2 regions of the Micromonospora sp. NPDC005553 genome follow, and region 1 is predicted to be linked to the other one. Evidence: predicted binding sites of a transcription regulator. Region 1 holds the regulator's gene; the other holds the start of a gene.

Region 1 (15,334 bases):
GTCGTTGCCGTCCACCCGTACGCCGGGGAAGCCGAAGCCGGCGGCCCGCTGGTAGAGGGGGACACGGGTCTGCCGCTCCAGCGGCTCGGAGATCGCGTACTGGTTGTTCTGGCAGAAGAAGACCAGCGGCGCGTTGAACACGCTGGCCCAGACGAATGCCTCGTTCACGTCGCCCTGGCTGGTGGCGCCGTCACCGAAGTAGGCGATCGCCGCCTCGCCGTCGTCGGTGCCGGTCTTGCCGTCGATGGTGATGCCCATCGCGTAGCCGGTCGCGTGCAGGGTCTGCGCCCCGATGACGATCGTGTACATGTTGAACTTGAACTCGTTCGGGTCCCAGCCGCCCTGGTCGACGCCGCGGAACAGGCCGAGCGGCATGATCGGGTCGATGCCCCGGCAGTAGAGGACGCCGTGCTCCCGGTAGGTCGGGAAGGCCATGTCCTGGGTACGCAGCGCCCGCCCGGAGCCGACCTGGGCGGCTTCCTGGCCGAGCAGGCTGGCCCACAGGCCCAGCTCGCCCTGACGCTGGAGAGCGGTCGCCTCGGCGTCCAGCTTCCGGACCAGCACCAGGTCGCGGTAGAGACCGCGGTATTCCTCGTCGGTGAAGTCGACGCGGTACTCGGTGCCGTCCGGCCCGATGGCGCTGTCGATCCGCTCGCCTTCGGGGGTGAGTAGCTGCACCAGCGTGGGGTCGCCGGCCGCGCCCTTCCTGGAGCGGGGTGCAGCCCGCCTGCTGCGGGTGGTGCCCCCGGGGTCGCCCTTTGCCATCGGTGTCTCCCTGTCGTGTCTGCGTCGGCACCGGGGGGTCACCCGGCCGCGCAACTCGTGCGCCTGCCCGGCTGCTGCCGGACCGGTTCCTGGCGGCCGCGCCTAGCCCCGGTGGGGGTTGCCGCACGGCGTGATCCGGGGTCTGGCCGAACCCGGATCGGGAGCGCCGGCGCTCAACCGCGCCTGCCGCGAGGGTGCGCGGAGGTCACGGCTGCGTTGCCGTCGTGCTCCATATTCGCAGAGCAGGTGAGCGCGCCCACAGTACGCCTGCCTCCGCAATCCGACTGCCCATGCTTTGACGCCGTTTGTCGCCATCATGCCGGCCGGCGTTTCCCATGCGTTGCGGCACGATTCGTCACCGTTCGGGCAGCACTGCGTGTCGACACGCAGTGGAGGTTGGCTGACCCAGGGTGACTGCGCGAGGCTGATTCCCGCAGGATCGCGCCTATCGGGTTATTTGTCGGGTTCTACCCTACGGCGGCGTCCATTCATGTCCTCCGACGGCCGACGACTAGGGGTGTGCGGTGTACGAGCCAGGTGACGGTCCCGGCACACCAGCGCTCGGTCGGCACCGGTCGGCTGGCGGCTATCGCCGGGTGGTCGGTGTCCACCGGGCCCCGGGCGCCGGTGGCACCTCCCGCGGTTACCTGCTTACCGTCGCGCTGCTGGCCGGCACGGCGTCGATGCCCATCCTCGCCGCGATCAGCGCGGGCTCGGCCACCCCGGGCAGCAGCGCCCTACCGGACAGCGGCATCCCGTTCATGCCGACCCCGTCCGTCGGGCCGGTGGTGATCCCCATGCCGATGACCAGCCAACCGGCGCTTCCCCCGCTCGGCACACCCAGCGTCGGCCCGACCAGCGGCTGGCTGCCGGCCGCGCCGTCGCACGCGCGGGGAGGGCCCGCCGCTGCCGATCCCGGGCCCGCCCGGTGGACGACCGCCCCGCCGGTGGCACCGAGACCCACGCGGAGCATCTCGCCGCCGGTACCCCCGCCCGTCGCTCCGCCACCGCCGACCGACCCGGACCCGACCGATCCACCGGAACCGACCGATCCGCCAGACCCGACCGACTCGCCGGGCCCGGAACCGACCGATCCGCCAGACCCCACCGACTCGCCGGGCCCTTCCAGCTCGGCCGATCCCGATCCGACCCCGACCCTGACGGTGGACCCGACGCCCACGCCGACCGACGACGCGACAGCGACCGCCGTGCCGACCAGCACCCGGTCCGTCCCAGCCCCCACACCCACGCCGCCCGCGGTACCGACCCGCCGACCCGGCCCGGTGATCCCGTCGCCGTCGGCCGTCGCCCCGACGCCCAGCGTCAGCCCGGCGCCACTGGCCGGACCGACCTACCCTGCGGTCCCGCCGACGGTACGGTGACGATCAGGCGCGACCCGTCCGGCGACGGCGACGGCGCTCGGCGGTAGGCGCGTACCGGAGGGGGTGGCGTGGGCGGCGGTGCGGAACCCCGCCCGGTCACCACCCGGCCCGGCCCGGGGCTCCGGATCGCCCGGCTGGTCACCGAGGTGACCGCCCCGGCGGTACTCGTGTCGCTGCTGATCATCACGGTGAGCTGGCGCAGCGCCAGCCGCCCCGGTCAGGGCCTCGTCTGGGGTCTGCTCGCCACTCTCTTCGTCACCGGCATTCCGTTCGCCTACATCGTCGGCGGGGTACGCCGGGGCCGGCTCACCGACCACCACGTCGGCCGCCGGGAGCAGCGCCGGGCGCCGCTGCTGGTCGGCCTCGGTTCGGTCGCGGCGGGGCTCGCCCTGCTCGCCGTGCTCGGCGCGCCCCGCCCGCTGCTGGCACTGGCGGTGTCCGGCCTCGTCGGCCTCGTCGTCGCCGTGTCGGTCAGCCACTGGTGGAAGATGTCGATCCACTCGGCGGTGGCCGCCGGGACGCTGGTCATCCTGATGCTGACCTTCGGGACCCGGCTGGTCGTCGCCGCACCGCTGCTGGCGGTGGTCGGCTGGTCCCGGGTACGGCTGAAGGACCACACGCTGGCACAGGTGCTGGCCGGAGGTGCGCTCGGCGCCCTGATCGCCGCGGTGATCTTCGGTTCGCTGCGCTAGCCCGACCCGAAACCTGCGGCGCTGCCTGGGCCCAGGACCCGCTGCGCTGGCTCGACCCACAGGGGGCTGCGCTGGCCGGGCCAGGAGGGCGATGCCGGCCGGGCCGAGGGCGAGCGGCGCGTAGCCGCCCACCCTCAGACGCCGTCAGGCGCCGTCGTCGGCGAGGCGGTGGCGGTTCGCCTCGATCCACGCGTCCAGCGCGGCCGGGTCGTCCGGGTCCACCCCGTCGGCCATCAGCTGCGCCACCGCGGCGGTGGCCGCGCTGCGCCGCTCACCGGTCGAGTAGAGGCGGGCGAACTCCGGCACCATCTCCTCGATCGCCTCGTCGGTGCGCGTCGTCGCCGCCTCGGGCAGCCCGCGCTGGCGCGACGCGTACCGCGCCCAGGCCCGCAGCACCCGGGGGAGCATCGCCGCGTCGTCCATGTCCAGCACGGCCCGGCGGTGCACCCAGTCCAGCAGGAAGAGCCCGGACACCGCCGGACTCCAGCGCATCGGATCGGCGTCCGGGAAGCTCGCCGAGTGGTCCAGCAGCAGGCTCAGGCAGAAGTGCAGCGAGGCCAACTCCGGGCCGTCGACGGCATCCAGCCCGAAGCGGGCGGCCTCCGGCGCGGCGAGGAACCGCCGGACCAGGTCGGTGCGCTCGGCCGCGGAGAGCGGCTCGACCTCCGCCGGACCGGTCGGGTCGGCAGCGGTGGGCAGCACCGCCAGCCGGGCCCCGACCAACGCCCGGTCGGTGGCGAGCGACCCTTCGCCGGGCAACTCGCCCAGGTCGTCGGTGACCGCCAGATGGCGAGCCACCTCGCCCCGGAACCGGGCTGGATCTTCGGTACGGAACCAGGTCAGCTCGTCGTCGGCGCACATCTGCCGGACCTGGTCCAGGATCCGTTCGGCCGGCCCGCCCACGAAGATGTCCTTGGTGATCCCGATGTTGTGGTCCACCAGGGCCACCAGCGCGTGCTCCGAGCCGCCGGACTCGTCATCGTAGGCGAAGGTCGCGAGGTAGGAGGTCTGGTCGCCGTACACGTCGCCGTACGCCCAGGTGCCGGTGAGGTGCACCCGGCCGAGCTGGGACGTCCAGGTGGGCGCCTGGCTGCCCGGGCGCACCCGATCGGCACCCACGGCGGTCGGAACGAGGGTGGCGAAGACCTGCCGGATGGTGGTCGCCGCCGCGACCCTGCGGCGGGCGGTGGCGGCGAGGAAGCCGGTGACGAACTCCCGTACGGCGGCGTCGCGGTCGGTCTCCGCGATCGCGTAGACACTGCCCAGCAGGGCGCTGCCGAGCATCTCGGCGTCGAGGGCGGACTCCAGCTTGGTCACGTCGCGTGCGGCGTGCAGCACCGCGTCGTAGGGGGTCTGAGGCGTGGCCATGCTCCGACCCTACGCCGCCCGGGGCGTACGCAGAGCGGTAGCGAGCCGTGCGGAACGTCAGCGGCGTGCGGCGTCCCGCAGCGCGTCGCGTGCCTGGGCGTACGAGCCGAGCACGGTCCGTACGGGTGTCAGTACGTACTCGTCGCCCACCTGGGCGACCCGCGCCGTCAGCCGCTGGTCGGCGCGGGCCCGGGCGCGCCGGGCGGCCAGGCGCACCACCGGCCGGGTCAGCGCCGCCACCAGCAGCCCGGCCAGCAGGCCGCCGAGCAGCAGGACGGTCGGCAGCGGCACCTGGCCGACCATCGGGTTGTCCAGCGCGGGCAGGCCGAGCGCCCGCAGCGCGTAGCCGAGCACCAGCCAGCCCAGCCCGACCACGGCGGCGAGGGTGACCAACCACTGCACACCGCCGACGAGCCGCCACCACAGTGGGCGACGGTCGAGGCCGAGGTCGGTGCCGGCGATCGTGCGATCCAGGGCGTCCGGCAGGTCGCCGAGGCGGGACCGGGCGGCGGAGGTCACCGCGCCGGGCCAGGCCGCGGGCAGGTCGGCGGCGGCCCGGTCGGCCACCGCGCGGATGGCGAGGCCGAGCGCCGAACGCTGGGCGGCCGTCGGGTCCGGTACCGAGGTGGCCGCCACCAGGCTCTCCGCCGGGTCGGCCTGGTCACCGGTCGGGCCGGGCAGGTGCAGCCGACGCAGCGGGTCGGGCCGCAACCGCCGCCAGCCCCGGACCACGGGCCAACCGGTGGCCGCGCCGGCCCGGTGCCGGTACGCCCGCTCCACGGCCTCGGTCACCGCCGGCACCCCGGCGGCCCCGGCCAGAGCCCGGTTCAGCCCGTTGACGGAGGTGTCGTCCGGCCCGCCCGCCGGCCGGGCCGAACCGACCAGCTCGTCCAGGCCGGCGACGACCGTGTCCACGTCACCCGCGAGCCGGCGCAACGCGGCCTGCCGCTCGGCGACCGTGCGCTCCAGCGCGTTGCGCAGCCCGACCATTCCGGCCGGATCGATGGCGGTGGTGGCAAGCAGGGGCACCCCGGTCAGCCCGTCCGTGTCGAGCAGCCGACGCAGGTCGTCCAGGACCCGGGGCACCTCGGCCGGGGGCAGCCGGTCGGCCTGGTTGAGCACGACCAGGGTGACTTCCCGGTGCCTGTGGAACTCGCGCAGGTAGCTGTCGTGGATGACCCGGTCGGCGTACTTCTGTGGGTCGACCACCCAGACCACCTGGTCGACCAGGCCCAGGAGTCGGTCCACCTCGAGCCGGTGCGATCGCTGCACCGAGTCGAAGTCGGGCAGGTCGAGCAGGATCAGCCCGTGCAGGGCCGTCTCGTCGTCCGCGTCCAGGGCGCTCTCCCGGACGAAGCGGTGTCGGGGCAGCACGCCGATCCAGTCGAGCAGATGGTTGGCGCCCTCCAGCGGCCCCCACACGCAGGCGTGGGTGACGCCGGTGGTCGGCCGGCGCACCCCGACCGGCGAGAGTTCCAGTTGGGCCAACGCGTTGAAGAGGCTTGACTTGCCGCTGCCCGTGGCACCGGCAAGGGCGACCACCGTGTGGTCCCGGGACAGCGCGAGCCGGGTGCCGGCCCGCTCGACAAGGGTGTGCGCGGGCACCAGGTCGGCGTCCGGCAGCAGACCGTCCACGGCGGTCAGGAACCGGCGTACCGCGTCCAGGCGGGCGATCAAGGCGTCGGCGTCGACCCGCTGGTCCCCGCGGAACACCTCGCGTACCCGGCCGGCGATGTTGCTCACCGGGAGCCCTCCTCGTCGGCGGCGGACAGGCCGCTGCGGTGCCGGGCCAGCTCGACCCGGCCGGCGGCCCGGCGCAGCCCGTCGCCGGCGTCCGCGGCGGGGCGGGCATCGGCGGTGCGGCTCAGGAAGCGGTCGGCCTCCGCGTCGAGCAGCGTCCGCACCCGGGCCAGCAGGTCGGTGCGGGCCTTCGCGGCGAGGGTACGCACCGCCTGGTCGCCGAAGATCGCCTGGAGGACTGCCTGCGCCGCGACAGTGGTGCCGGCACCGGTGGCCAGTTCCAGCCCGGTCGGGATGAACGCGGTGGAGGCGAAGACGGCGATCATCACGGCCAGCCCGGTGGCGTTCACCGCGTACGCGGCGGTGCGGGCCACGAACCGCTTGTCACCGCCCTCGACCCGGACCAGTTCCAGCACGCCGCGCTGCCAGTCCCGGACCATGCGCTCGGCGCGTTCGGGTAGGTCGTCGCTCGGGTGGGCGAGCGCCGGGTCGAGCAGCCCGGTGCCGGCCGGCTGTGCCTTCCACCCGGTGTACGCGGACTCGGCAGCCTCCGAGGCCACCCCGCGCAGCAGCGTCACCAGTTGGGACTCGATGGCGTTGCGCAGCTCGACGGCGGGCGCCGGCCGACCGGTGACGGCGGCCACGACCCGGTCCCGGAGGCGGCCGATCCGTGCCTCCAGCGTGCGGAACAGCTCGCCGGTGCCGACGAACTCCTGCCAGCGGGCGAGCACCTCACCCCGGAGCAGCCGGCCGTCCTGGAGCCCCTGCTCGACGGTGCGCTCGGCGCCCCGGTACGCGGCGCGGACCCGTTCGTCCAGCCCGTCGGCGGCGGCGAGCTGCTCGTCGGCGGCGTCGGCCAGATCCTCCACGGCGGGGTGGAGCGCGGCCAGCGCCCCGTCGAGGGTCTGGCGGACCACCGCCGCCCGCGCGTCCGCGTCGGCGGCCAACCGGGCGAACCAGTCGGCAAGGGGGGCGGTGACTCCCTCGGGCAGCAGCCCCTGACCGTCGACCCAGGTTTCGGGCAGCACGAACAGCGGCGCCCGGCCGAGATCCTGCTCGGCGAGCATCTCGGTCAGGTGCGCGGCGATCTCGTCGGTGGCCTCGGCGGGCACCCGGTCCAGCACCATGGCGATCACGGCGCCGCGCGCCCGGGCGCTGCGCAGCAGCTCCCAGGGCACCGCGTCCGCGTACCGGGCGGCGGTGGTGACGAAGAGCCACAGGTCGGCGGCGGCCAGCAGTTGGGTGGCGAGTGCCCGGTTGGCGTCGACGACCGAGTCGATGTCGGGCGCGTCGAGGAAGGCCAGCCCGGCGGGCAGGGCCGGGGCGGTGACGAGGTGCAGGGCGCGCGGATCGTCGCTCGGCTCGGTGGTGCGGGTCAGACCGGGCAGGAGCTCTCCCTGCCGAAACCAGGCCGCGTCGGACGGGTTGCAGACCAGCACCGGGGAGCGGGTGGTCGGCCGGAGCACGCCGGCGGCGCTGACCCGGGCCTTGACCAGGCTGTTGACCAGGGTCGACTTGCCCGCGCCGGTGGAGCCGCCGACCACCACGAGCAGTGGGGCGTCCAGCCGGGCGAGCCGGGGCAGGAGGTAGTCGTCGAGTTGGTCGGTGAGTGCGGTGGCGGTGTGCCGGGCGGGGCCGGCGGAGGGCAGCGCGAGGGGATAACGGGTCGCGCCGATCGCCTCCCGGAGGCCCGACAGTGCGCCGGGGAGGCTGTCGTCCCCGGTGGTGGCGGGGAGCTCCTCCGCGGCGGCCGGCGGGTCGGTGCGGGCTGCGACGGCGGGCGCACCGGAACGGGTGGCGGGATCGCCGTGCGTCGTCACCGCTAAAGCGTGCCCGACCGATGCAAGGGAAGACAACCGGACGGTAATAACGGCTGGGTTGCGTCGGGTTGACTCAAGTCACCTTGACGATTGGCCAACGCGTGGCACTATTGAGTCAAGTTCACTCAACTTGTGGTGGGGCCCGCTGCGGGCGGTGCTCGCCAGCAGCCCACGGGCGATGCCCGTCACCTGCACAACCTTATGAAGCGAGGAAGCGAAGATGGCACGTGCGGTCGGTATCGACCTCGGCACGACGAACTCCTGCGTCAGCGTTCTCGAGGGCGGTGAGCCCACCGTCATCGCCAACGCTGAGGGTTCGCGGACGACTCCTTCGATCGTCGCGTTCGCCCGTAACGGCGAGGTGCTCGTCGGTGAGGTCGCCAAGCGCCAAGCGGTGACCAACCCGGACCGGACGATCAGGTCCGTCAAGCGCGAGGTCGGCACGAACTGGTCCGTCGACATCGACGGCAAGAAGTACACCCCGCAGGAGATCTCGGCCCGGACGCTGATGAAGCTCAAGCGGGACGCCGAGGCGTACCTGGGCGAGCAGATCACCGACGCGGTGATCACCGTTCCGGCCTACTTCAACGACAGCCAGCGCCAGGCGACGAAGGAGGCCGGTGAGATCGCCGGCTTCAACGTGCTGCGGATCGTCAACGAGCCGACGGCCGCCGCCCTTGCGTACGGGCTGGACAAGGGCTCCAAGGAGCAGACCGTCCTGGTCTTCGACCTCGGAGGCGGCACCTTCGACGTGTCGCTGCTGGAGCTGGCCGAGGGCGTCGTCGAGGTCAAGTCGACGAGCGGTGACAACCAGCTCGGTGGCGACGACTGGGACCAGCGGATCATCGACCACCTGGTCAAGACGTTCCGTGGTGAGCACGGCATCGACCTCTCGCAGGACAAGATGGCCCTCCAGCGGCTCCGCGAGGCAGCCGAGAAGGCAAAGATCGAGCTGTCCGCCGCCACCACCACCAACATCAACCTGCCGTACATCACCGCCGGCGCGGCCGGCCCGCTGCACCTCGACGTGACGCTGAGCCGTGCCGAGTTCCAGCGGATGACGCAGGACCTGCTGGACCGCTGCAAGGGCCCGTTCGAGCAGGCCGTGAAGGACGCCGGGATCAAGATCTCCGACGTCGAGCACGTCATCCTGGTCGGTGGTTCGACCCGGATGCCCGCCGTGACCGACCTGGTCAAGCAGCTCACCGGCCGTGACCCCAACAAGGGCGTCAACCCGGACGAGGTGGTCGCCGTCGGCGCCGCCCTCCAGGCCGGCGTGCTCAAGGGTGAGGTCAAGGACGTCCTGCTGCTCGACGTGACCCCGCTGAGCCTGGGCATCGAGACCAAGGGCGGCATCTTCACCAAGCTGATCGAGCGCAACACCACCATCCCGACCAAGCGTTCCGAGGTCTTCACCACGGCCGACGACAACCAGCCGTCGGTGCTGATCCAGGTGTTCCAGGGTGAGCGGGAGATCGCGGCGTACAACAAGAAGCTCGGCACCTTCGAGCTGACCGGCCTTCCGCCGGCGCCGCGCGGCGTGCCGCAGATCGAGGTCGCGTTCGACATCGACGCCAACGGCATCGTCAACGTGCACGCCAAGGACCTGGGCACCGGCAAGGAACAGAAGATGACGATCACCGGTGGCTCCTCGCTGCCGAAGGACGACATCGAGCGGATGCGCCGGGACGCCGAGGAGCACGCGGAGGAGGACAAGCGTCGCCGCGACGACGCCGAGACCCGCAACGTGGCCGAGGCGCTCCAGTGGCAGACCGAGAAGTTCCTCGCCGAGAGCGGCGACAAGCTGCCCGCTGAGAACCGCGAGCAGCTCAACGAGGCGCTCGGCGAGCTGCGTGGCGCCCTCGGCGGTCAGGACATCGAGAAGATCAAGTCGGCGCACGAGAAGCTGGCTCAGGTCTCCCAGCAGGCCGGTTCGCTGCTCTACTCGTCTCAGGCCGAGCAGGGTCAGCAGCCGGGTGGCGAGCCCGGCCCGGGTGCGACCGGCGCGACCGGCGCGACCGGCCCGCAGGCCGGCGGCGCCGACGACGTGGTCGACGCGGAAATCGTGGACGAGGACGGCAAGAAGTGACCGTCGGCCTCCGACACGTTTCCACCGCGAAGGGGATGAGGTAGCCGCATGACGCAGAAGCCACGAGCCGCCGACCCGGGCGACACCGGGTCGACGCCGGGTGGCTCCGCGACCACGGAGCCGACCGGCGACGGGGAGCGGGTCGTCATCCGCAACAACCGTAAGCTCGTCGACACCGCCGAGCCGGAGGGGACCGCCGCGGACGCGGAGACCGGTGTGCCGGCCGAGGGTCTGGTCGAGGACGCCGAGGTCGTGGTCGATGAGATCGAGGTCGAGGTCAACTCCACCGACGGGCCGGAGCCGTCCGGTCCGGCGGTGGTGGACGCCCCGGCGCAGCCGGTGGACGGTGGCCGTGCGGGCACCTCGCTCGGCGCCGAGCTGGAGGCACTACGGGCCGAGCTGGACGAGCGGACCAGGGATCTCCAGCGGGTGTCGGCGGAGTACGCCAACTACCGCAAGCGGGTCGACCGGGACCGCAGCCTCGTGCAGGAGCAGGCGACCGGCTCGGTGCTGGCCGCGCTGCTGCCGATCCTGGACGACCTGGACCGGGCCCGGGAACACGGCGACCTGGTCGGGCCGTTCGGCACGGTGGCGGAACAGCTCACCACCGCGCTGGGCAAGTTCGGCCTGAACGCCTTCGGCGAGCAGGGCGACCCGTTCGATCCGACCCGGCACGAGGCGGTCGCGCACCAGACGTCGGCCGACGTCAGCGAGCCGACCTGCGTACAGGTCATGCGACGCGGCTACCAGCTCGGTGAGCGGCTGCTGCGCCCCGCGCTGGTAGCGGTCGCGGATCCGGAATAGTGCCAGACAGTGAGCAGGCCGTCCCACCCACCGCCCAGCGGTGGGTGGGACGGCCGGGCCACCAGGGTCGGAAGGAGGTGGACCGGTGAGTTCGAAGGACTGGATCGAGAAGGACTTCTACGCCGTGCTCGGCGTGGACAAGGCCGCCTCCGCGGATGACATCAAGAAGGCGTACCGCAAGGTGGCCCGGGAGTCGCACCCGGACCACAACCCGGGCGACCCGAAGGCCGAGGATCGATTCAAGGCCGCGTCCGAGGCGTACAACGTGCTGTCGGACAGCGGCCGCCGTCGCGAGTACGACGAGATGCGTTCCCTCTTCGGCTCGGGCGCGTTCCGGCGCAACGCCAGGGGTGGGGGTCAGCCGGGCGGCATGCCGTTCGACGTCTCCGACATGTTCGGTGGCGGCGGAGGCGGCGCCGATCGTCGCTTCGGTGGCGCCGGCTTCCAGGACCTGTTCAGCTCGATCTTCAGCGGAGGTCAGGCCGGTGGGCAGGCCGCGCCACGCGGTCCGGCCCGTGGTCGGAACGTGGAGACCGAGGTGGCGCTGGACTTCGGCGACGCCGTGCGCGGGGTGACGCTGCCCCTGACGTTGCGCGCGCCGGGAGTCTGCGACACCTGCCACGGCAACGGGGCGAAACCCGGCACCCAGCCGCGTACCTGCCCGGTCTGTCATGGTGCCGGCGTGACCACCCGCGACCAGGGGTCGTTCAGCTTCTCCGAGCCGTGCCGCAACTGCCAGGGCGTCGGCACGGTGGTCGAGGAGAAGTGCCCGGAGTGCCACGGCAGCGGCGGTGTCACAAAGACCCGCACCATGAACGTGCGCTTCCCCGCCGGTGTGGCCGACGGTCAACGCATCCGGCTGGCCGGGCGCGGTGAGCCGGGCGAGCGCGGTGGCCCGGCTGGTGACCTCTTCGTGCAGGTCAAGGTTCGGCCGGACGAGCTGTTCGGGCGTACCGGGGACGACCTGACGCTGACCGTGCCGGTCACGTTCGCGGAGGCCGTGCTCGGCACGGACCTGCGGGTGCCCACGCTCGACGGGGCGGTGACCCTGCGGGTGCCGCCGGGGACGCCGAGCGGTCGGGTGCTGCGGGCCCGGGGCAAGGGTGTGGTCCGCCGCGACGGGCAGGCCGGTGACCTGCTGGTCACGCTGGACGTGGTGGTGCCGGCCCGGTTGTCCGACGAGGCGCGCACGGCGCTGGAGTCGTTCGCCGAGCAGACCCCGCCGGCGGCCCGGGAACATCTCGACGCGCGGGTGCGTCGAGTCAGTTAGTCCGGTGGAACGGACGCGGAGGTGAGCGGGATGTCGGGCGAGTTCCTCGGTTCGGGCGACCCTGCCTACGAGGCCAAGGTGTTGATGATCTCGGTGGCGGCTCGGATGGCGGGGATGCATCCGCAGACCCTGCGCCAGTACGACCGACTGGGGCTCGTGCAGCCCGGCCGAGCCGCTGGTGGCGGGCGTCGCTACAGCGTCCGCGACGTCGTGCTGTTGCGCGAGGTGCAGCGGCTCAGTCAGGACGACGGGATCAACCTGGCCGGCGTCAAGCGGATCATCGGGCTGGAGCGGCTGCTGGAGCAGGCGCAGCAGCGGGTGGCCCGGCTGGAGGCGGAGCTGGACGCCGCGTACCGCCGGGTGGCGGAGCTGGAGTCGCTGGCCCGCTTCCCGGGCCGGGATCTGGTGCCGACGAACCGCACGTCCACCGCCCTGGTGGTGTGGCGCCCCCGCCGTACGCCCGATCGCTGAGCTGCCGCTCACCCGGATCTTTCTTCTCGGCCCGGACCGCGCCGGATTCCCGGCGCGGTCCGGGCCGCTTCGGTTAGCCTGTCGATAAGGGTCCAATCGGCTTAATCTGGACCTACCGGCATGGCGAGGGGGAGCGATGGCGGAACAGGCGAAGAAGGTGGCCCAGCAGACCGAGGACCGGTTGGAGAACCTGGCCGAAACCGTCCGCAAGAAGTTCGACAAGGTGACCGAGGGGACCTACCGGGACCGGGTCATCGGGGGCCGGTTCGCCGAAAACGGCGACCACACCGGCGAGCGGGGCCAAGCCGAAACGGAACGCAAGCAGGACTGACCGGTAACCAACGTACGGGCCGGGACCCACGGGGGGTCCCGGCCCGTAAGCACGCCACGCACCGCGCCCCGCACCCCGCACCCCGCGCGCAATTCCGCGATCTTGCAGTTTGGGATGACGGAATGTCTAGCTTCGCGCAATAGGTCGGAACAGAAAGTGCAAGATCGGCGAGAGGAACGGAGCGAAGCCGGCAGTTCAGCCGAGGCGGCGGTTCTCGCGGACCAGGCCGCCCTCGCACCAGTCTCGATATACGAAGAGGTCCGGTCGAGCCAACAGCACCCGGCCGTTGTGCGCCCAGACCTTCATCAGCTCGTCGCCGTCACGCTCGGCCTGTTCGACGAGCTTGCGGAAGCGGCGCTTGGGATGGGCGCGGAAGTTCGTCCGGATGCCGTCGGCCGCGTAGATGTAGAGGCAGTGCAGCGCGAACCGCCGGGCCGGGCAGGTTGAATCCATCGCTAACTCGAAGAGTGTCAACACCAGCCGGTCGCCGGAGACCAGCAGGTCCCAGTCCGGTGGCATCGACGCCAACGGCACTGAATCGGGCTTGTACGCCCAAGCTCGCAACTCCGCCGGAGTCGGATCGACGGGGTTGGCAAAGCCGTGGAACGTCGACTCCTGCACGCTCACCGGCTGACCTTCCGCTCTCGCCCGCGTTTGGCAACGCTGCCTGCGGACCCTGGCTGCTGGGGCGAAACGGTAACCCGCCGTCGGGTGCTGCGGTAGTACCCGCGAGGAGCAATTCCGCAACCGTTGGCATGGGCGGGTCGGTTGCATCGATGACGCAGCCGATGATGTCCCCATGACCATCCACGTACGACAGTTAGAGCGAGGCGCCGAGGCCGAGTTCGTCACGGGGCTGGAGTGGCTTTTCGCCCCTCCCGGTGGCCGTCCCGGGGATTGGGACCGGGATCGTGCCGTCGAGCGGACCGCGCAATTGCTCGCCCACGAAGACGTCGCACTCTTCGCGGCGCGATCGGGTGAAGGTCAGCTGGTCGGTGTGGCCAGCGTCTACGTGGACATCCTCTCGGTGCGCTTCGGCCGTCGGGCTTCGATCGAGGACCTCGCTGTGCACCCCGGGTGGCGCTCCCGGGGTGTCGGCTCCAGCCTCCTGACGGTGGCCAGGGCATGGGCGCACGAACACGGTGCCGACTACGTGTTCCTGGAGTCCGGCCTCGCCCGGACCGAGGCGCACCGCTTCTACCTCCGCGAGGGTGCGACCCATGCGGCTGCGGCGTTCAGGTGGACCTCAGTGCGGTGAGTCGATGACCGGGGCCGGCCCCCGCCGCTGCGCCGCCGCGCGGTTGCGCAGCCACCGCTTGAACCACGGGAAGTCCGGCAGCCGGGCCAGGATCGGCCCGGTCACCACGGTGATCAGGACGTACGTCGCGGCCAGCGCTGCCAACCGCGGCTCGACGCTCCCGGCGGCCACCGCGAGACCGGCGATGACGATGGAGAACTCACCTCGGGGTACGAGTGCCAGGCCGGTCCGCCATCGACCGGGTTCGGCGATGCCGACCCGACGGGCAGCGAGGTAACCGGTGGCCGTCTTCGTCGCCATGGTGATCACGGCCAGCGCGAGCGCCGGCAGCAGCACCGGCGGAATGTCCTGCGGGTTGGTGGTCAGGCCGAAGAAGACGAAGAACACCGCGGCGAACAGGTCCCGCAGGGGCGAGAGCAACTCGGTGGCGTGGTGCGCCACCGGGCCGGAGAGCGCGATGCCGACGAGGAACGCGCCGACCGCCGCCGACACCTGGAGCGACGCGGCGATGCCAGCGATCAGCAACGTCAGACCGAGTACGCCGAGCAGCAGCGCCTCGGGGTCCTTCGCCGACAGCGCGGACGAGATCAGGTGGCCGTACCGGATGGCGACCACCAGCACGATCAGCACGGTGCCCACCGCGACGGTGAGCGCGATCCCGCCGCCGAGCAGGCCGGTGCCGGCCAGTACGGCGGTGACGAGTGGCAGGTAGAGCGCCATCGCCAGGTCCTCGATGACCAGCACCGAGAGGATCACCGGGGTTTCCCGGTTACCGAGCCGGCCCAGGTCGGCGAGGACCTTGGCGATCACCCCGGAGGAGGAGACCCAGGTGATGCCGCCGAGCACCAGGGCGGCGACCCAGTCCCAGCCGAGCAGCAGGGCGAAGGCCGCGCCGGGCAGGGCGTTGAACACGCCGTCGATCAGCCCGGCCGGGGCTGCCGAGCGGAGGTTGCCGACCAGTTCGTTGGCCGAGTACTCCAGGCCGAGCATCACCAGCAGGAGGATGACGCCGATCTCGGCGCCGACCGCGAAGAACTCCTCGCTGGCGGCGAGCGGAAGTAGCCCGCCGTGCCCGAACGCGAGCCCGGCGAGCAGGTAGAGGGGAATGGGCGAGAGGCCGAAGCGCCGGCTCAGCCGGCCGAGGAGGCCAAGCAGCAACAGCAGCGCACCGACTTCGATGAGCAGCGTGGTGAAATCGTGCATCCGCCTCAGCCGTCCGGGTCACTGTCGGCGAGGATGGCGGACACACCGTCGAGACCTCTGCGGGTCCCGACGACGACCACCACGTCGCCGGCTGCGAAGCGGAAGGAGGGGAGTGGCGAGACGATCACTTCGCCTTCGCGC
Region 2 (15,334 bases), on a different contig from region 1:
ACCGATCGGAAGCACCCGACCGGAGAGCGTCACCTCACCGGTCATCCCGAACTCGGGACGGACCGGGCGGCCGGTAACCAGCGACGCCAGGGCCGTGACCATGGTGATGCCGGCGCTCGGACCGTCCTTGGGCACCGCGCCCGCCGGGAAGTGGACGTGGATCCGGCGTCCCGCGAGAGCGTTCGGGTCGATGCCGAACCGCCGCCCGTTGGAGCGCAGGTAGGAGAGCGCGATCTGCGCCGACTCCTTCATCACGTCACCGAGCTGGCCGGTCAGGGTCAGCCCCGGCTCGCCCTCCATGCTGGTCGCCTCGATGAAGAGCACGTCCCCGCCGGCGCCGGTGACGGCGAGGCCGGTTGCCACGCCGGGCACCGCGGTGCGCTCGGCCGACTCCGGGGTGAACTTCGGCCGCCCCAGGTAGCGGGTGAGGTTGTCGGTGTCGACGCGTACCGGCGACGGGTCGGTCGCCAGCGTCACCGCCACCTTGCGCAGGATCTTGGCGAGGCCACGTTCGAGCTGCCGGACCCCGGCCTCTCGGGTGTACTCCCCCGCGATCAGCGCCAACGCCTCGTCGGCGATCTCCACCTCGTCGGCGGTCAGCCCGGCCCGCTCCCGCTGCCGGGGCAGCAGGTGGTCACGGGCGATGGAGACCTTCTCGTCCTCGGTGTACCCGTCCAGGGTGACCAGCTCCATCCGGTCCAGCAGGGGGCCGGGGATGGACTCCACCACGTTGGCGGTGGCCAGGAAGAGCACGTCGGACAGGTCGAGGTCGACCTCCAGGTAGTGGTCCCGGAAGGTGTGGTTCTGGGCCGGGTCGAGCACCTCCAGCAGGGCGGCGGCCGGGTCACCGGCGTAGCCGGCGGCCAGCTTGTCCACCTCGTCGAGGAGCACGACGGGGTTCATCGAACCAGCCTCGCGCAGCGCGCGGACGATCCGACCGGGCAGCGCCCCCACGTAGGTACGCCGGTGCCCGCGGATCTCCGCCTCGTCGCGGACGCCGCCGAGCGAGACCCGGACGAAGTTGCGCCCGAGCGCCCGCGCCACGGACTCGCCGAGGCTGGTCTTACCGACTCCGGGGGGGCCGGCGAGGGCGAGCACCGCGCCGGAGCCGCGACCGCCCACCACACCGAGGTTGCGCTCGGCGCGCCGGTTGCGCACGGCCAGGTACTCCAGGATGCGGTCCTTGACGTCGGCCAGGCCGGCGTGGTCGGCGTCGAGCACCGCGCGGGCCGCGGTCAGGTCGGTGTTGTCGTCGGTACGCGTGCCCCAGGGCATCTCGAGCACGGTGTCCAGCCAGGTACGGATCCAGCCTGCCTCCGGGGAGGCGTCGCTGGCCCGCTCCAGCTTGCCGACCTCGCGCATGGCCGCCTCGCGGACCTTCTCCGGCAGCTCGGCGGACTCGACGCGGGACCGGTAGTCGGCGGAGCCGTCCGGCTCGTCCTCGCCCAGCTCCTTGCGGATCGCGGCGAGCTGCTGGCGCAGCAGGAACTCGCGCTGAGACTTCTCCAGCCCCTCGCGGACGTCACTGTTGATCTGCTCGGTGACCTCCTGCTCGGCCAGGTAGTCCTTCACCCAGCCGACCAGCAGCTCCAGCCGGGCGGTGACGTCCGGCGCGGCGAGCAGCTCGGTCTTCTGCTCCAGCGTCAGCCAGGGCGCGTAACCGGCCGAGTCGGCCAGCTCGGAGAGGTCGGTCATCCGCTCCACCGCGTCGATGACCTGCCAGGCGCCCCGCTGCTGGAGCACGGAGGTCACCAGGGCGCGGTACTCACGGGCGAGTTCGCGGGCCCGACCGGCGTGGGCGGGTTCGTCGAGTTCGGTCGCCTCGACCCAGAGGGCGGCGCCGGGGCCGGGCACGCCGGAGCCGATCCGGGCCCGGGACAGGCCACGGATGACGGCGGCGGGCTCGCCTTCGGGCAGGCGGCCGACCTTCTCGATGGTGGCGACCACGCCCACCGGGCCGTACTCGCCGTCGATGCGCGGCACGGCCAGCAGCTTGCGGTCGCCGGTCGCCCGCGCCGCGTCGATCGCGGCCTGGGTGGTGGGGTCGAGGGTCACCGGGATGACCATGCCGGGCAGCAGCACGGCGTCGGTCAGGGGCAGTACCGGAAGAGTTGCCATCGAACACCTCGCGTTAGTTGAGCGTGTCTCACTCAAGTAACAAAGCGTGCCCCTTGTTCCGACCTGTGACCCAGGCCACTTTCGTGCCCGGTCCGTCGAGTCGCCCGGGACCGGTGGGCGACCCGACGGGCACCTCAGGTGAGCTTGCTCTTCACAGTGTTCACCACCGAGCCGGCCACCCCCGGGTTGGTGCCGTACAGACGAGGGTCACCCGGGGGCAGCACCGGTTCCGGCGCGTTCGCCCGCGGGTTGTCGTCGTACCGGAACTCGCCCTTGCCGTCCGGCGAGGGCCCGGACGCCCAGCGCCCCTGGGCGGCGTCGGTGCCCGAGGAGAATCCCAGGTAGGTGTAGCCGTACTCCTCGGTGAACTCGCCCGAGTCAGGAAACGCCTCCGGCACCGGCATCTCCTCCAGGCCGTCCTCCTTGAGCTGCTCGATGGCCGCCAGCCACATGTTCTGGTGCATAGTGTCGCGGGCCAGCAGAAAGCGCAGCATCTGCTTGACGCCCGGATCGTCGGTCATGTGGAACAACCGGGCGACCTGGAGCCGACCCTGCGCCTCGGCGGTGACGTTGAGCTGGAAATCGGCCAACAGGTTGCCGCTGGCGGTGATGAACGCGCCGTTCCAGGGCACCCCGTTGGAGTCGGTGGGCAGGGCGCCACCTCCGCCGTGGATGAAGTGCGCCGGATTCTCACCGGCGTAGGTCGCGGCACCTCCGGGATCCTCCGCGATCCCCTCGGTCAGTGACAGCGGCGCGTTGTCCAACAGCCGGGTGATCATCGTGACGATCATTTCGACGTGGCCCATCTCCTCCGTGCCGACGTCGAGCAGCAGGTCCTTGTACTTGCCGGGCAGTCGGCAGTTCCAACCCTGGAAGAGGTACTGGTTGGCGACCGTCATCTCGCCCCACTTGCCGCCCAGCACCTCCTGCAACCGGCGGGCGAACGCCGCATCCGGGCCGTCCGGCTTGGCTTCGAACTGCAGATCCTTGACGTGGCTGAACATCCAACCTCCTCAGTACCGGAAACAGGTAGCGAGGCCGTTCCCGCCCCGATGACCCGAGCGGGCCAACCGGTGTCCCGGCCGGGTCAGCGCACCGGGCGGGCCATCGGCAGCAGCACCTCCAACGCCACTCCACGCGACCGTAGCCGGTGCGCCCGCAACGCTCCCCCGTCCGTCGCGACGAGCTGCCGCGCGATCCACAGGCCCAGACCGGACATCCCGACGGCCGGTGCCGGACGCCGCAGCGCGACCAGCAGCGCGTCGTCGACCCGACCCTCGTCGGTGACCAGGATGCTCAGGCTGGGGCCGCGCACCGTGGCGTAGAGCCCGACCTGCCCGTCCGGCGGCCCGTGCCGCAACGCGTTCTGCACCAGGTTGACCAGTACCTGTCGGGTTCGTCCGGCCGGCACCGGGCAGGAGGCCGCCTCCCGGGTGGCGCGCGCCCGCCGACGGGCGAGCGGCACCAGCGCCGCGGCCTCCCGCAGGATGCCCGCCAGCGCGACGGCCGGCTCCGGCTGCGGAGTCGGCGTCAGCACACCGGTCCCGGCGGTCGCGTCTCGCAGCAGGCTCTGCAGGTGGGCGGCCTGGTCGCGGGCCAGCGCAGTGAGTGCCCGCCGGTCGTCCCCGGTCAGCTCCCGACGCTCGTCGGCCAACGCGCGGGTCAGCGAGGTCAGGGTGCTGACCGGAGTCCGGAACTCGTGGCACAGCACCCGCAGCAGCAGCTCCGAATCGGCCGCCGTCGGTCGTTTCTCGCCCGGTGTCGGCGCAATGGGGCGCAACCCTCGCAGCAGGTCCCGCAAACCGTGCCGTACGCGCATCCACCCGAGTCCTCTCGTTCGGTGCGAACCCGCATGATCGGTACCCGCTGGGGAACGGCGCAGACATGCCGGGAGCCTCCACCTTGCGACTCGTCGTCGTGGACGATCACCCCCTTTTCGTCCGCGGCCTGGAGTTGCTGCTCCCGATCACCACCGACGGCCGCGTCGAGGTGGCCGCCTCGACCGGCGAAGCCGCCGCGGCGGCGGCCCTGGTCAGCAGGTGCCGCCCCGACCTGGCCCTGGTCGACCTGCACATGCCACCGCCCGGCGGCATCCGGGCGGTGGCCGCGATCCGGCGGACCACCCCACGGGTACGGGTGGTCGCGATGTCCGGTTCAGCCGACGCCGGGCCAGCGGTGGAGGCCCTGCGGGCCGGTGCCGAGGGGTTCCTGCCCAAGACCAGCGAACCGGAGGAGCTGCTGCCCCCACTGCTGGCGATCCTCGACGGCTGGGCGGTGCTGCCGGCCGAACTGCTGCGCGCCATGCTGCTGGGGCCCACCCGCTCCGCGCCCGTCGACCTGGATGGCGAGGAACGGCGGCTGCTGCGGGCGATCGCGGCCGGCCGCAACACCGTCGACATCGCCGAAGAACTGCACGTCTCCGAACGGACGGTGAAACGGATGACCGCCGCGCTGCTGCGCAAGTTGCGGGTCTCGAACCGGGCCGAGGCGGCTGCCATCGCCGGTCACAGCGGCATCCTCGGGGAATGAAGCCTCGCCACCGAAGCGATTCATGGTTTTGCTCGGTAACGGAATCGCGACGCGCCGAATGAATGGAAGGCATATTGTTGCGGATTACCGGGGTGATAGGTCAGACTTTGGACACATCCCGCCGCACACAGGGAGTAATCGGCAATGGCGAGAAAAGTAATCACGGTCCTGACCGACGACCTCGACGGTGGGAAGGCCGACCGGACGGTTGAGTTCAGTCTCGACGGCGTGGCCTACACGATCGACGTCTCCGACGAGAATGCCGGCGTCCTGCGCAAGGCGCTCGATCCGTACATCAATGCGGGTCGGCGGATCGGGCGCGGCCCGGTGGAGAGCGCCCGTTCGGTCCGGCGGCCGGGGCGACCCGCCGGCGCGGGAATGGATCGGGAGCAGAACCGGGCCATCCGGGAATGGGCCGTCAAGAACGGCTACAAGATTTCCGAGCGCGGCCGGATCCCGGTTGAGGTCGTCGAGGCGTACAAGAGCCGCTGACGCGACTCGACGGGGCCCCGCCGGAAACGGCGGGGCCCCGTCGTTTGTCCGGGCACTCGAAGCGGCGGCCGGCCACCCGGGTCGTCGCCCCGGGTGGCCGGCCGCCGCCGGTACATCAGGTCAGTTGACGTCGATGCGCACCGAGTCGAAGGCGGGGGTCTGGTTGGCCCGCTCCATCATCGGCAGGCGGTGCGAGCCGTCACCGGCCCAGACGGAGCACTGGGCGGTACCGGACTCCGGCAGGCCCGGAATCTGGATCGTCACCTCGTCGGGCTGGGCGCCGCCGCGGCCGTCCTCTGTCGCGACGAAGAACGCGGGCACCTCCTGCGGCTCCGGCGGAGCGGTCAGGCTGTCCAGCATCCGGCACGCGGTGTGGAAGTGACCGCGGACCAGGCCCTGGTCGTTGAGGAGCGAGCTCTCCACGTAGTAACCACCCTGACCGGCGGCCAGGAAGCGGTCCCGGACCAGGTTGCGGGTGCTGACCCGCAGGGTGAAGGGCTGGTTCTGGCCGACCTGGTCGGGGAACTGGGTGATCAGCAGCGACGGGTTGTTGGCCGCCGCGCCGACCTCACCGAATTCGGTGCTCACGCAGCGGTTGCCGTTCTGGAAACCGTCGTGCGGCTGGAGCCGGCTCTCGTCGCAGTCGTTGGCGAGCACGCCGAGCCCGGCGCCGGGCTCGGTGCCACCGCCGTTGTTCCCGCCGCCGTTGTTGCCACCGCCGTTGTTCCCGCCACCGTTGTTGCCACCGCCGGGGGTGGTGGTGGGAGTGGTGCCGCCGCCGTTGTTGCCGCCCGTTCCACCGGTGGGCTGCACCTGGCACTCGGCGAGCTGCGCGAGGCCCTGCGGCCGGGGTCCGGCCCGGTCGATGGCGGTCGTGATCCGGTCCAGCACGGCGCGGCGCTTGCCGGCCAACGGCTGGAGGATCGCGTTGCGGATGAACGCCTCACCCTTGTTGCCCTCGGCGGCGAGCCGCCGGTCCGCCTCGGCGATCTGGGTCTGCAACTGGGCGAGGTTGCGGTCCACCTCGGCCCGAGCCCGGTTCGGGACCTGCGGCAGTTTCGCCGCCACGTCCGGACAGGCGATGGCCGTGCCGGTGCCCACGGTGCCGTCCTTGCCGTCCTCGCACTCGGGGACCGACTGCTGTCCGTCACCCCAGTGATTACGCACCCACCGACCGTTCTGCCAGGTTCGGCTGGTCGAGCCGCCACCGGTCGGCGCGGTCGCGCCAGGGCTCGGCTCCACGCACTGCCCGGAAGCCGGACGCGGCTTATTTGTCCGCCGGTCCTGGGCCGACGAAATCTGAGTCACGGCGACAACTCCGCCGAAGACCGCGAGCGTGCCGACAACTGCCAGCAGACGCTTGCTCCGTGCGTTGCCGGAAGGCCGGCGCGCCCGAGTGGACCTGCGCATCGAATTGCTCTCCTTCTCGATCCGGTAGTGGATTTCTGCCCTCGGCGGACCGACGGATGTGAGGTGGCACGCCGCGGTGGCGACCCACCGTGACCTACCCGGTAATGCGTCGATGGCCGACGATGCCCTTTCCGCACCGTCTCCCGCGCCCGGTGGACGCGGATGGGGAGATCCTGTTCATTCGCGCAGGAGTACGGGGCGGCGGCCGGGAAGGTTCAACAGACGCACAGGAAATTGCCGCGACCCGACACGGAGCCGGTGCGGAGCAGGGATCAGCAGGTGAAACGGGCGCTGGTCAGTCGGCGCAGAGGTGGTCGAAGGCGAACCCGCCGACCAGTTCGTGGCGGCGCTGGCTCAGCGCGGCGATCTGGGCGGTCCACTCGGCGCGCGACAGCAGGTCGGCGACGGCGTTCTCTCGCAGTCGTTCCCCCACGGCGACGGCGGCGAGATCCTCGGCCAGCCGGGCTGCGTCGATGCCGCAGGAGAAACGGTGTTCGGTCACCGAGACCTGCTCGATGAGGCACGCGTCGGGGCGTACCTGCACCCAACTCCACCCCTGTGCCGGCCCGTCCACCCAGCGGACGTGCAGCCCTCGCACGATCGGGTCGGCCACCTGCCCGGCCACGTACGCCTCGACCGCCGCCACACGGGTCAGCGCGCCGAGGTCGTTCACGGGCCCCGTACGCCCGTCCGGCAGCCGGCCCAGGATGTCCCGGAAGCCCACCGGCGCCGGTTCGGTCCCGGCGGCGGTGGCCCCGCCCGCGGCGTAGGCGCGCGCGTCGATCACGTACTCGACCAGGCGGCGGCCATGCTCGACGGCGCTCAAGGTGGGCGACCCGATCCGCAGAGTGGGCAGGCCGGCGGCCGCGCCCACCGCGTCCGTGAGGCGCTCCACGCGCTGCTGCGCCGAGCCGGGAGACGGAACGGGGCCGATCTGTACGGCGACGACCAGATGGCCGGTGTCGGCGGCGTAGACCACGAAGTCGAAGCTGGCGCGGCTCGCCGAGGTCCACTGGCTGCCCGTGACGCCGGGCGGGCGGCCCTGGAGCAGGTCAGTGAGCCGGCGTGCCGCCAGGACCCGATGGCCGGCGCGACTGGGCAGCGCGTCGCGCCCCGCCTCGGCGGGCATTGCCCGCAGCCAACCGCGGTCATCGCTCCCGATGCTCGTCATCTGCCTGATCCATCCGCCGGTCGGTCGAGCCGGGCCGAGTCTAGGTGGTCGATCATGGACCACCGACTTCTCATGTGACGCGGATCACAGCAGCGTTGACGTTCCAGGGATGGCCGCCGCGTGTATCCAGCGACCGCCGGTACCCGACCGGCCCGGAGGTGAGCATGTCGCGACAGCAGTTCGGCTTCCTCGCCGGGTTCCTCGCCGTGGCGGTCTGGGCGCTCGCCGGCATCGGCGTGACCGCCCTCGCCGTGCTCGCCGGTCTACTCGGCTGGCTGGTCGTCCGGGTGCTCGACGGCGACCTCGCGATGACCGGTCTCGGCGACCGCCGCGCCGACACTCGGCGGCGGCGATGACCACCCGCCCGTCCGCGGGGACGAACCCCAACACCGGACTGACCGCCGGGACGGCCGGTCCGGAACGCCGCCCTGGCGACACGGCGGACGTCGCACGGATCGCGGTGCAGGCGGCCAGCCTCGTGCCGGGCGTGTCCGTCGTCCGCCCGGCGGCGGTCCGTCTGGATGACCGGTCCGTCGGACTCGACCTGCACCTGATCACCTGGTACGGGCACAGCGTGCCGACGATCGCCGAAACGGTCCGGGCGGTGGTCACCGACCGGGTGACCGCCCAGACCGGGCTCAGCGTGGCGGTGGTGACAGTCACCGTTGACGACCTGCTCGTCCCCGGCGTCGACTCCTCCGGCGTCGGCACCGCCACACCGGAGGACTGCTGAGATGCGCACCGCCAACCGGGTCGCCTCGTTGCTGCTGGCCACCGCGCTGCTTCTCGGTGGCGCGGCGGCGGCCGTCCAGGCGTTGCTGCTCACCCTGCACCGACCGACACCGCTCGACACCAGCGGCTGGCTCGACGCGCTGAGCGGCACCCGGTGGCGCGACCCCACCGTCCGGGCCGTGGCCGGCGGGGCTCTCCTGCTGGGCCTGGCCATTCTCGTCGCCCAACTGCGCCGCTGGACACCGGCCCGCCTGCGCGCCGACGAGCACGACGGCTGGTACCTGCACCGGCGCTGCGTGGAACGGCGGCTCGCTGACGCCGCCAGCGCGGTGCCGGGCGTCCGCCGTGCCCGCGTCCGGGTCCGACGGCGCGGCGGTCAGTGGCGCCCCCGGGTCCGCGCGACCGGCGACCCGGCGGCCCGGGCGGAGATCGAGTTCGCCGTGCACCAGGAGTTGCGTCACCTCACCGCACCCCGCCCCGCCCGGATCGACGTCCGGCTGCTGCCCCGGCGACGGCCGGCGTGACCAACGCCGGGCACCGGCTGCTGTGGACCATCATCGCGCTGCTGCTGGTCGCGGGCGGCGCGGCGGCGCTGACGGCCAGCCTCGGCACGTTACCCGGCGCCGACCCGGCGGCGGCGCTGCTCAGCGCCGAGCTGGTCGAGCGGTTGCGGAGGGCCGCGCCGTGGAGCGGCCTGGCCGCGGCCGCCGCCGCAGCCCTGCTCGCACTGGCCGGGCAGCGCCTGCTGACCCGGGAGTTGCGGGGCCCGGACGGCACGCTGCGCGGCACCCTGAGCCACCCTGGACGCCGGCCGGGCCGGACCCGGCTGGCCACCGACGTCCTCGCCGACGCGCTGGTACGCGACCTGACCGGCAACCCCGGCGTACGCCGGGCCCGGGTGGTGCTCACCGGCGCGCCACCGCACCCCGACGTGTGGATCCGGGTGGACCTCACCGCCGACGCGCCGACCGCCGGCGTACGCGAGCACGTTCGCGCGGCGGTCCGCCGCTTCGCGGCGACGACCGACTGCCAGCCCGCGCACCTCGACGTGACCGCCCGCATCGAGCACGGCCACCCCTGACCCGACGTCGGCCCGAGGGGGCATGATCGGTGTCGGCGGCGAACGGAGGTACGCGGGTGCGGGTGGTGTCGCTGGTGCCGTCCCTGACCGAGGCGGTGGCGCTGACCCTGCCGGGAGCACTGGTCGGGGCCACCGACTGGTGCAGCCACCCGGTCGGGCTCGACGTGGCCCGGGTCGGCGGCAGCAAGTACCCCGATCTGGACCGGGTGCGCGCGCTGCGGCCGGACCTGGTGCTGCTCAACGTCGAGGAGAACCGCCGGGCCGACGCGGAGGCGCTACGGGCGGCCGGCGTGCCGGTACGGGTCACCTATCCACGGACCGTTCCTGGCGCGTTGACGGAGCTGGGCGACCTGCTGACCGAACTGGGTGCGCCGACGGAGCCGGACTGGCTGCGGGCCGCCCGGCGGGCGTGGGCCACTCCACCCCCGCTGACGGCGACCCGCAGCGCTGTGGTGCCGGTCTGGCGTCGACCGTGGGTGGTGCTCGGCGGCGACACGTTCGCCGGTGACGTGCTGCGCCGCCTCGGCGTGTCGAACGCCTACGAGGAGCACCCCGAGCGCTATCCCCGCCCGACCCTCACCGAGCTACGCGAGCGGGAGCCCGACCTGGTGGTGCTGCCCGACGAGCCGTACCGGTTCACTGCCGACGACGGGCCCGAGGCGTTCCCCGGCGTACCGTGCGCTCTGCTCTCCGGGCGGCACCTCACCTGGTACGGCCCGTCCCTGGCCGAGGCGCCCGCGCTGCTCGCCGACCAGCTGTCCCGGCCGGTGCTGGCCGGCTGACCTCCGCCGCCACCGGGCGGTCGGGGCACTACCCGTCGGCTCAGCCAGCGGCCCGGCGGCTCAGGCGTCGGTTCGGCGGCTCAGGCGTCGGTTCGGCGGCGGGCGGCCAGGGTGCTGGCGCCGATGGAAACCGCCAGGGTCAGCAGCACCACGGCGAGGGTCAACCAGACCGGCAGCTTGCCCACCGGCGTCTCGGCGAGGATCAGCTTCAGCCCGGCGAAGGCCAGTAGCAGCGCCAACCCGTACCGCAGGTAGCCGAAGTGTCGCAGCAGGCCGGCGAGGCAGAAGTAGAGGCTGCGCAGCCCCAGTACGGCGAACGCGGTGGCCGTCCAGACCAGGAAGGTGTTCGTGGTGATGGCAAGGATCGCCGCCACCGAGTCGATGGCGAAGACCACGTCGGTGGCCTCGATGGCGACGAGCGCGACCAGCAGCAACGTCGCCACCCGTCGGCCGGCAACCCGGGCGGTGAACCGGTCGCCGTGGTATTGGGCGTCGGTGGGCACCAGCCGCCGGAACAGCCGGACCACCACGTTGCGTTCCGGGTTGACGTCCGGCTTTCCGCGTACGGCCAGCCGCCAGCCGGTCCAGATCAGGAATGCGCCCAGCACGAACCCGGCCCAGGTGAGCCGATCCAGCAACTCGGCACCGGCGAAGATGAACAGCAGCCGGAAGACGAGCGCCCCCACGACACCCCAGAACAGCACCTTGTGCTGGTAGCCCGACGGCACCTGGAAGTAGCCGAAGAGCAGCGCGAAGACGAACACGTTGTCCACCGAGAGCGCCTTCTCCAGCAGGTAGCCGGAGAAGTACGCGATGGCCGGGTCGCCGCCGAGGCCCCACCACACGACCAACCCGAACAGCAGACCCGCGCCGATCCAGACTGCGCTCCACAGCAACGCCTCGCGGAGCTCGATGACGTGGTTGTCCCGGTGCAGGAACACATCCACGGCGAGCAGCACCGCGATCACCGTGCCGACCGCCGCCCAGGCCCACAGCGGGACCGCGACCGTCGCCTCAGCCACCGACGCCCTCCGCATCGACCACCGCGCACCGCCCGTCGACCAGGCCGGCCGGCCGGCCCTTTTCGAGCCTAGGTGAACGCCCGACCCGGCATCGAGCGGTCGAACGAAGTCGGGTCGGGCCCATACGATGCAGTGCGGGCGGCGGCTGAGGCTCCGGGCGGTCGGGGAGCCGCCCTCAGGCGACCGGCATCACCTGGCCAGGGTCGGTGACCGTGTCGTCGGCGTCGTAGGCGATCGCGTTTGTCACCCGCACCACGCCACTGACCTGCGCCGCGAGCCGACCGGCGAGGTCGACGGCGGAGCGGCGGTCCAGCCGACCGGCAAGCGTCACGTCACCGTGGCGGACCTCGACCGTGACCAGTCCGTCCCGCACGGCGAGCACCCGGCGAAGCACCTCCTGCACCACGTCCTCACGAATCTCGGCGTCCGACCGCAGGTGCACCCGCAGCAGGTCGGCACGACCGACGATGCCGATCAACCGGCCGAGGTCGTCCACCACGGGCAGCCGCTTGACCTGCTCTCGGTCCATCACGCGGGCTGCGGCGGACAGCGGCGCATCCGGATCGGTGGTGACCGCCGGCGCGGTCATCAGGTCGCCGGCCAGCAGGGCCGCACCCTTGCTCCGCGCGCCACGCCGACGGCGGCTCTCGAAGACCCGTCGCAGCGCCGGCTCACCGGCGCGTTCGACCCGGTGCAGCAGATCGGCCTCGGACACCACCCCCAGCACTCGGCGGAAATCGTCGATCACCGGCACCGCGCTGACCCCGCGGCGCAACAGCACATCGACGATCTCCCGGTACGGGGTCTCGGCCACCACGGTCTCGACCTCCCGGGTCATCACGTCACCCACCTGCCAGGTCCTCATCACGGCCTCCCTCTCGTGGTCCATCTCGGACGCTACGACCGAGCGCCGACGGTCGTCAGGGCCGCCGGACCGGACCGGAGGGGGTCGAACGTCCCGAGCAGGTGCGGTCTGTCGGCCCTGCCGCCGGGAACGCCGTGGGCGTCCACTGGAGATGCCACCGGGAAGCGCGGTGCGAAGCTGAGAAGGGACGTGGAGACCATGGTCGCGACGACCGAGCGGGTCACCGCCGAGAACACCGCTGCGAAGGCCGGCTCCGCTCACGAGCGGGCCGTCCGGTACATCCTGGCCGGCACCCGGCTGGCACTGGGCTGGATCTTCCTCTGGGCCTTCATCGACAAGGTGTTCGGTTTCGGGATGGCCACCGAGTCGAAGAACGCCTGGATCAACGGGGGTAGCCCCACCAAGGGATTCCTGACCTTCGGCGTGACCGGCCCGTTCAAGGATCTCTACACCGGGATCGCCGGTGCCGCCTGGGCGGACTGGCTCTTCATGATCGGCCTGGCCGGGATCGGTGTCGCGCTGCTGCTCGGCATCGGCATGCGGGTCGCCGCCGTGGCCGGTGGGCTGCTGCTCGTCATGATGTGGACCGCCGTCCTGCCTCCGGAGAACAACCCCTTCATGGACGACCACCTGATCTACGCGGCGGTGCTGGCGGTCCTGGCGCTGGTCAACGCCGGCGACACCTGGGGCCTGGGCCGGGTGTGGGCGACGCTGCCGATCGTCCAGCGGACACCCTGGCTGCGGTGAACTCCGCACACCCCCCTCAGCGGGCGTCACCAGCATCGGTGACGCCCGCCACGGCGTCGTTCCACCGGCCGCGCCCGCAGCGCCACCGGGACGCCGATGCTCGACGACGGATGGGGCTGCGGAGCAGGTTGCGGGTCCGCCGCACATCGGTGAGGGGTGATCCGGCAGGATCGACGGTGACCGGACACATCACCCAACACGGCAGGAGATCCCCGCATGACCCAGGCAGCAGGCGCCCAGTCGGGCAAGCCCGAGGTTGGTCCGATCGAGGGTGCACCGCCGGCCGACCTCGTGATCGAGGACATCGCCGTTGGCGACGGCCCGCAGGCCGAGCCGGGCCAACTGGTCAGCGTGCACTACGTCGGCGTGTCGCACTCCACGGGCGGCGAGTTCGACTCGTCCTGGAACCGGGGCGAGGCGTTCGACTTTCCGCTCGGCGGCGGTCAGGTCATCGCCGGCTGGGACCAGGGCGTCGCCGGCATGCGCGTCGGCGGTCGCCGCCGCCTGACCATTCCGCCGCACCTGGGGTACGGCGACCGGGGTGCCGGCGGCGTCATCAAGCCGGGCGAGACGCTGGTCTTCGTCGTCGACCTGCTCGGCGTGAGCTGACCGACTGTCGGGGTCGCCGGCATGCGCCGGCGGCCCCGTGCCCGGCTGAGACAGTGACGGCCGACCTCGTCGATCGGGATCAGGCGGCCAGTTGCAGGTCCGTGGTGGCGATCACCGGGCGACGCGCGGCCTCGATCGGCGAGGTCAGCTCCAGAATCGGCATCACGCGGTGCAGCCCGCTGACGCGCAGCACCCGCGCCACCACCGGGCTCGGGTCGACCAGGACCAGCTCGCCACCGCAGGCCCGCACGCGCAGATGCGCCGCGAGCAGCGTGCGAACGCCGGTGGCGGAGAGCAGCCGCAGCCCGGACAGGTCCAGTTGAAGGACCGGGCGGGGCGGCGCGGACCACAGCGCGGACCGGAACGCGGCCACGGTGGCGATGTCGATCTCGCCGGCCACCCGCACGAGGACCATCCGGTCACCCACGCTGACCTGCACGTCCAGCCGGTCGCTGTGCTCTTCCATGCCCAGAAATCTAGCCCCCACCACCGACACTTTCGCCCCTGAGCGGAGTGATTCCGGGTACGCCCAGGGGCATACCCCGAGGTACCCCACCTCCTCCTCGGGGTGGAGTCAGGGGCCTCTCGCGGCGCGCCGCGCGGGCTCGGAACCCGGGGGCCGGCCGGCATCCGGGTGGAGAATAGGTCGATGCTGATCCCCCGGCCCCGGCCGCCCCGGCTGATCCGCCCCGTCCGCGAGCCGGCGACCAGCCCTCCGGCGCTGGCCGGGGCATGGGCCCCCGTCGACCGCCGGCTGGACGAGGCCGAGTTGCTCCCCCTCCCCGCGGGCGCCGTCGGCCCCGAGGACGTGCTGGTCGACGGCGCCGGGCGGGTGATCAGTGGCGACGAGGACGGTCGGCTCTGGTGGTGGCCGGTCGACGCGCGGGCCGGCACCACACCCCACCTGCTGGCCGAGACCGGGGGCCGTCCGCTCGGCATCGAGCTGGACCCGTCCGGTGAGGCCCTGGTGGTCTGCGACGCGTACCGCGGGCTGCTGCGGGTCACCCCGGACGGCGGGGTACGCGAACTGACCGGAACGGCACCCCCGGTGCACCTGGCCAACAACGCTACGGTGAGCCGTGACGGCACCATCTACTTCACCGACAGCTCCGACCGGTTTCCGGTCTCGCACTGGAAGCGGGACCTGCTGGAGCACCGTCCCAACGGGCGGGTGCTGGCCCACCATCCGGGCACCGGCCGCACCGAGGTGGTGACCGATGGGCTGTACTTTCCCAACGGGATCGCGCTGACCCCGGACGAGTCGGCGCTGATGCTGGTGGAGACCAGCACCCACCGTCTGCTGCGGGTCGAGCTCGGCGGCGGTGTGCGGGTCCTCGCCGACCTGCCCGCGTACCCGGACAATCTCGCCTCGGTGGGTGATGGGACGTACTGGATCGCGCTGCCCAGCCCTCGGGTGCCGATCGCCGAACGGCTGCTGCCCCATCCGCGCCTGCGCCAGATCGCCGCCCTGCTGCCCGACGCGATGCAGCCGCAGCCACGCCGCTACGGGCTGGTCGCGCTGGTCGACGACGCGGGAACCGTCCGCCGGACGCTGCACGGCCCGAACGGGCACTACTCGATGATCACCGGAGTACGCCAACACGGCGACCACCTCTGGCTGGGCAGCCTGACCGGTCCCGGAGTGGCCCGCGTACCCCTGACCTGACCTGACCTGACCTGCCCTGACCCCACCCTGCCCTGCACCACACCACCGCGCCGATCTTGCGTTTCCTGTCGCCGGGATGCGTGAAATGTCCCCTGTGTCGGCGCATTAAG

Evidence for each region. Region 1 encodes HspR, which represses chaperone genes until heat shock. Its sites were predicted from a motif close to TTGAGTNNNNNNNACTCAA; they were not measured.
Region 2: lon (endopeptidase La) is a predicted target of HspR. The motif match lies at 2,136-2,154, and genes of this name have one in related genera.

What each region holds. Positions count from the first base shown of each region.
Region 1 is NZ_JBIAJD010000002.1:739,418-754,751, reverse strand. It holds gene pdhA (pyruvate dehydrogenase (acetyl-transferring) E1 component subunit alpha) at 1-765, opposite strand, end outside; gene ACFYPG_RS10850 (hypothetical protein) at 1,409-1,738, opposite strand; gene ACFYPG_RS10845 (phosphatase PAP2 family protein) at 2,216-2,839, shown strand; gene ACFYPG_RS10840 (hypothetical protein) at 2,984-4,207, opposite strand; gene ACFYPG_RS10835 (GTPase) at 4,265-5,950, opposite strand; gene ACFYPG_RS10830 (ABC transporter) at 5,947-7,767, opposite strand; gene dnaK (molecular chaperone DnaK) at 7,988-9,856, shown strand; gene grpE (nucleotide exchange factor GrpE) at 9,905-10,660, shown strand; gene dnaJ (molecular chaperone DnaJ) at 10,746-11,930, shown strand; gene ACFYPG_RS10810 (heat shock protein transcriptional repressor HspR) at 11,961-12,401, shown strand; gene ACFYPG_RS10805 (hypothetical protein) at 12,538-12,732, shown strand; gene ACFYPG_RS10800 (hypothetical protein) at 12,928-13,359, opposite strand; gene ACFYPG_RS10795 (GNAT family N-acetyltransferase) at 13,532-13,990, shown strand; gene ACFYPG_RS10790 (cation:proton antiporter) at 13,979-15,193, opposite strand; gene ACFYPG_RS10785 (cation:proton antiporter regulatory subunit) at 15,199-15,334, opposite strand, start outside.
Region 2 is NZ_JBIAJD010000010.1:68,818-84,151, forward strand. It holds gene lon (endopeptidase La) at 1-2,118, opposite strand, end outside; gene ACFYPG_RS30705 (manganese catalase family protein) at 2,253-3,122, opposite strand; gene ACFYPG_RS30710 (sensor histidine kinase) at 3,206-3,937, opposite strand; gene ACFYPG_RS30715 (response regulator) at 4,036-4,647, shown strand; gene ACFYPG_RS30720 (Lsr2 family protein) at 4,792-5,139, shown strand; gene ACFYPG_RS30725 (hypothetical protein) at 5,260-6,549, opposite strand; gene ACFYPG_RS30730 (hypothetical protein) at 6,845-7,720, opposite strand; gene ACFYPG_RS30735 (hypothetical protein) at 7,885-8,076, shown strand; gene ACFYPG_RS30740 (Asp23/Gls24 family envelope stress response protein) at 8,073-8,453, shown strand; gene ACFYPG_RS30745 (DUF6286 domain-containing protein) at 8,455-8,976, shown strand; gene ACFYPG_RS30750 (hypothetical protein) at 8,973-9,533, shown strand; gene ACFYPG_RS30755 (helical backbone metal receptor) at 9,590-10,315, shown strand; gene ACFYPG_RS30760 (TerC/Alx family metal homeostasis membrane protein) at 10,396-11,352, opposite strand; gene ACFYPG_RS30765 (CBS domain-containing protein) at 11,513-12,202, opposite strand; gene ACFYPG_RS30770 (hypothetical protein) at 12,392-12,949, shown strand; gene ACFYPG_RS30775 (FKBP-type peptidyl-prolyl cis-trans isomerase) at 13,166-13,558, shown strand; gene ACFYPG_RS30780 (STAS domain-containing protein) at 13,638-14,024, opposite strand; gene ACFYPG_RS30785 (SMP-30/gluconolactonase/LRE family protein) at 14,208-15,224, shown strand.